2 regions of the Nocardia sp. NPDC127526 genome follow, and region 1 is predicted to be linked to the other one. Evidence: riboswitches for the same ligand, from Rfam matches in the RefSeq annotation. Region 1 holds a riboswitch; the other holds the start of a gene.
The links. A riboswitch is a leader RNA that binds a small molecule or an ion and turns the genes downstream of it on or off. The one in region 1 is predicted to bind cobalamin.

Region 1 (2,192 bases):
GCGCGATGTCCTCGACCACCAGCGCCCGCACCCGCTCCGGATGCGCCGCGGTGTACACCCACCCGTGCAGGGCCCCCATCGAATGCCCGATCACCACCATGGGTTCGGTAATGCGCGCGGTGGCCGCTTCCAGATCGGCCACGAAGGCTTCCGTGGTGAGCTCGTCCGGCGCGGGGCGGCCGTGCCCGGCGGCGTCGAACGTGTACACGTGCCCGAATTCACGCAACCAGTCCAGCTGACTCCGCCAGGTGCGGGCACTGCCCATCAACCCGTGCAGCAGCAGAATCGGCGCGCCCGCGCCGCCCTCGTCGTACAACACCATGCCGACAATACGACGACCCTCCTTCCCTTTTCGTGCCCGCCGCGGGTACCGCGGCGGGCACGAGGAATCCCATGGAGTGGGGAGTAACCTCCACTCCATGGCAGTCGTCAAGATCAACGCAATCGAGGTCCCCGAGGGCGCGGGCCCCGAACTGGAGAAGCGCTTCGCGCACCGCGCGCACGCCGTGGAGAACTCCCCCGGCTTCCTGGGTTTCCAGCTGCTCCGTCCCGTCGCCGGTGACAACCGCTACTTCGTTGTCACGCAGTGGGATTCCGAAGAGTCCTTCGCGGCTTGGCGGGACGGCCCGGCGCGCGAGGCGCATGCCGGCGAGGCCCGCAAGCCGGTCGCCACCGGCGCCTCGCTGCTGGAGTTCGAGGTGGTCCTGGACGTGGCGGGCAAGCACGCCTGATTGACGTATGGCCAGGTGAGCTGTCACAGTTCGAGATGAAGTACGCGACGGTGGCGAGTAACCCGGTGTGATTCCGGGGCGGTCGCGCCACTGTAGTTCCAAGCACTCGAGCCGAGTCAGGTGAAGTGCCGGGAGAGCCAGACACCGGCACCGTCGCACCCAACTCGATGGGGACGCGAAATCCCCAAGGAGGACTCGAATGGCCATCGTCCACTCTCCCGGCCGGACCGGCGACGCGCTCACCGCGCTGCTCGTGTCCGCGGCTGTCGTTCTTTTCGCTTTGCTCACGCTGTACCTGGTCGGCTTCGATCAGGGCGCGATCTCGCGCAGCGGCATGTTCATGCACGAGCTCATGCACGATGGACGACACCTGCTGGGCGTCCCGTGTCACTGAGTGAATCCCAGCGGCTGACGGGTTCGCTCAAGACGCTGCTGCTGCGCGGCCTGCTGGCCGGCCTCATTGCGGGCCTGCTGGCGGGCACCGTGGGGTACTTCATCGGAGAACCCAAGGTGGAAGCGGCCATTGCCATCGAGGAGGCCCAGGCCGGCGGGCATTCCCACGGCGACGAGGAAGAGCCGCTGGTGAGCCGGACCGGTCAGAAGGCCGGTCAGTTCCTGGCATTGGGCATCTACGGTCTCGCCATCGGAGCCATTTTCGCGACCGTGGCCAATGTGGCCCGCCGCTACACCACCCTGCCGGGCGCGCAGCTGTCGCTGGGACTCGCGGCGGGCGGCTGGCTGGCGATTGTCGCGGTGCCGTTCTTCAAGTACCCGGCCAATCCGCCCGCCGTGGGTGATCCGGAGACCATCAATGACCGCACCTGGCTGTGGGTCGCGGTGGTGCTGCTCGGTTTCGCGGCCGTGGGCGTCGGCGTGTATGTGTTCAAACTGCTGCGCCACAGCCTGCCGACCCTCCGATTGATCGGTGCGGTAGCGGCTTTCGTGCTCGTCACGGCCGTGGGCTACATCCTGCTGCCGGGCGTCAACGAGGTGAAGTCCGACTTCCCGGCTTCGCTGCTGTGGGAGTTCCGGGTGGCCTCGCTGGCCGAGACCGCCACGCTGTGGCTGTCGCTGGGCCTGGCCTTCGCGGCGCTGACCGAATTCGCGTCTCGCGGGGTGCGCGAAAAGGATTCGGCCGCGGCGTAGTTTCCGACGATCCGAACGGGCGGTGCCGGTTATCCGACGGGCACCGCCCATTTCGCTGTGCGCCAGCTGATCTCGTGCAGCGCCCATTCCGCCGGTCCGCGGCGGGAGGCGCTGCGCCACAGGGTCGCCAGGGTCAGGGAGCCGAGCGCCAGTAGCGCCAACAGCGGCCAGCCCGGACCGTGGATGCCACCGGGGAGCGCCTCGGCGTCGGCATCCGGGATCGGTACCAGCACGCTCACGGCGACGGCCTGCAGGATGTAGAGCGACAGCGCGCACGAACCGGCGGCGATCAAGGGCCGCAAGGCGATCCCGGCG
Region 2 (2,192 bases), on a different contig from region 1:
CGCGTCCACATCCGAGGACGGCTCGGAGGACTTCAGCACCGGCAACCCGGCGGCCTTGGCGGCGGCAATGGCCCGCGCCTTGTTGCCCGTCAGCTCCAGCACCTGCGCGGACGGGCCGACGAAGGTGATGCCCTCCCGCGCGCACGCCGCCGCCAGGTCCGGATTCTCGGACAGGAACCCGTAACCCGGGTACACGGCGTCGGCGCCCGCGCTCTTGGCCGCCTCGATGATCCCCTCGACCGACAGATAGGCCCGCACCGGATGCCCGGGCGTCCCGATCTGGTAGGCCTCGTCCGCCTTCAACCGATGAACGGAGTTGCGGTCCTCGTAGGGAAAGACCGCCACCGTTCCGATGCCGAGTTCGTAGGCCGCGCGGAAGGCGCGAATGGCGATCTCGCCGCGGTTGGCGACCAGGACTTTGGAGAACATGCGCCTTAAGGTACCTGCCCCGCGATATCGATCGGGCATCGAACTCACTTCGCAGTCATCTTCACAAGCACACCCGCCGGTCCTGCGAAGTTGTCATTCGCAAAGCTACACACCTCACCCCGTCGCCGCCGGTCGGGTGAGGTTCGGTTTCGAAACCGCGCTAGCTAAGGAATAGACTGCGCAGCGCAGTCGGTTCGCACTGTGGGAGACGAGTCGGAGCCCCGAACGTCCCACGGCAGCGTCGAAACCCGTTAACCGACGGGTGAAGAGGGAACCCGGTGAGAATCCGGGACTGTCCCGCAGCGGTGAGCAGGAACGACCGCCGTCATCAGCACTGGGCTCCATGGCCCGGGAAGCGACGGCCAGTAGGTCGGCCATTTCGGCCGGTGCCCGCGAGTCCGAAGACCTGCCGATTGTGCCGGGTACGCCGTATCCGGCGGTCTCCGCCTCGTGGACTGGGTGGATGGGCCGGTAGTGGTTTCCGCATGCTCGCGTGAGCGTGTATTCGGGGCACTCGGGTTCATTCATGCCCGTGGGCGGCGGCCAGTGGCTCTGGAAGCACTGGAGAACAGCTGTGACCAACATTTCCCCTTTCACCGCAACGGTTCTGGGCTCACCGCGGATCGGGCCGCGGCGTGAGCTGAAGCGCGCCATCGAGTCCTACTGGGCGGGACGCAGCGATGCCGAGGCATTGCACGCCGTCGCCAAGGAACTCCGCATCGCTCAGCTCACCGGACTGGCCGCGGCCGGAATGGATTCGGTGCCGGTGGGCACCTTCTCGTACTACGACCAGATACTGGACACCGCGGTCATGTTCGGCGCGCTGCCGCCGCGGGTGGCCGGTATCGCGGATCCGCTGGATCGGTACTTCGCGGCGGCCCGCGGCACCGATGCGGTCGAACCGCTGGAGATGACCAAGTGGTTCGACACCAACTACCACTACCTGGTGCCGGAATTCGGTGCGGATACCGAGTTCACGCTGCATCCGGACAAGCTCCTCGACGAGCTGCGGGAGGCGCTGGCGCTCGGCGTGCCCGCGCGGCCGGTGGTGATCGGCCCGCTGACCTTCCTGAAGCTGGCCAAGGACGCCGAGGGTGATCCGCTGCGGCGGATCGACGCGCTGCTGCCGCTGTACCGGGAATTGCTGCGGCAGCTGGCCGCGGCGGGCGCTCAGTGGGTGCAGATCGACGAGCCGGTGCTGGTGACCGATCTCACCGAGGCCGAGCTCGCGGTGGCCGGGCGGGTGTACGACGAGCTGTCGGCCTCGGCGGATCGGCCCGCGATTCTGGTCGCCACCTATTTCGGGCGGCCGGGTGCGGCGCTGCCGGTGCTGGCGGGCACCGCCATCGAGGGCGTGGCGCTGGACTTCACCGCCGGGACGACGGTCGGCGAGGTGGCCGGGGTGCCGGCGCTGGCCGGGAAGCTGGTGGTGGCGGGTGTCGTGGACGGCCGCAATGTGTGGCGCACCGATCTGGATCGGGCGCTGAGCACGCTGGGCACCCTGCTCGGCAGCACCGGGGCGCTGGTGGTCTCGACCTCCAGTTCGCTGCTGCACGTGCCGTATTCGCTCGACGCCGAATCCGGTATCGAACCGGTGCTGCGCTCCTGGCTGGCCTTCGGCGCGGAGAAGGTGGCCGAGGTGCGGCTGCTGGCCACCGCGCTGCACGAGGGCACCGACGCCATCACCGCCGAATTGGCTACCGCCCGTGCGGCGTTCGCGTCCCGGGCCGCTGACCCGCGGCTGCGCGACGACACGGTGCGGG

Region 2: it holds a riboswitch for cobalamin, as region 1 does, so the genes downstream of both, metE (5-methyltetrahydropteroyltriglutamate--homocysteine S-methyltransferase) here and ACFVIV_RS00380 (CbtB domain-containing protein) in region 1, are expected to answer to the same signal.

Annotation. Positions count from the first base shown of each region.
Region 1 is NZ_JBHXVO010000001.1:72,215-74,406, reverse strand. Features, by position in the region: gene ACFVIV_RS00390 (alpha/beta fold hydrolase) at 1-319, opposite strand, end outside; gene mhuD (mycobilin-forming heme oxygenase MhuD) at 420-731, shown strand; cobalamin riboswitch at 741-879, shown strand; gene ACFVIV_RS00380 (CbtB domain-containing protein) at 931-1,125, shown strand; gene ACFVIV_RS00375 (CbtA family protein) at 1,116-1,877, shown strand; gene ACFVIV_RS00370 (heparan-alpha-glucosaminide N-acetyltransferase domain-containing protein) at 1,907-2,192, opposite strand, start outside.
Region 2 is NZ_JBHXVO010000018.1:114,160-116,351, reverse strand. Features, by position in the region: gene ACFVIV_RS25780 (pyruvate carboxylase) at 1-429, opposite strand, end outside; cobalamin riboswitch at 655-858, shown strand; gene metE (5-methyltetrahydropteroyltriglutamate--homocysteine S-methyltransferase) at 956-2,192, shown strand, end outside.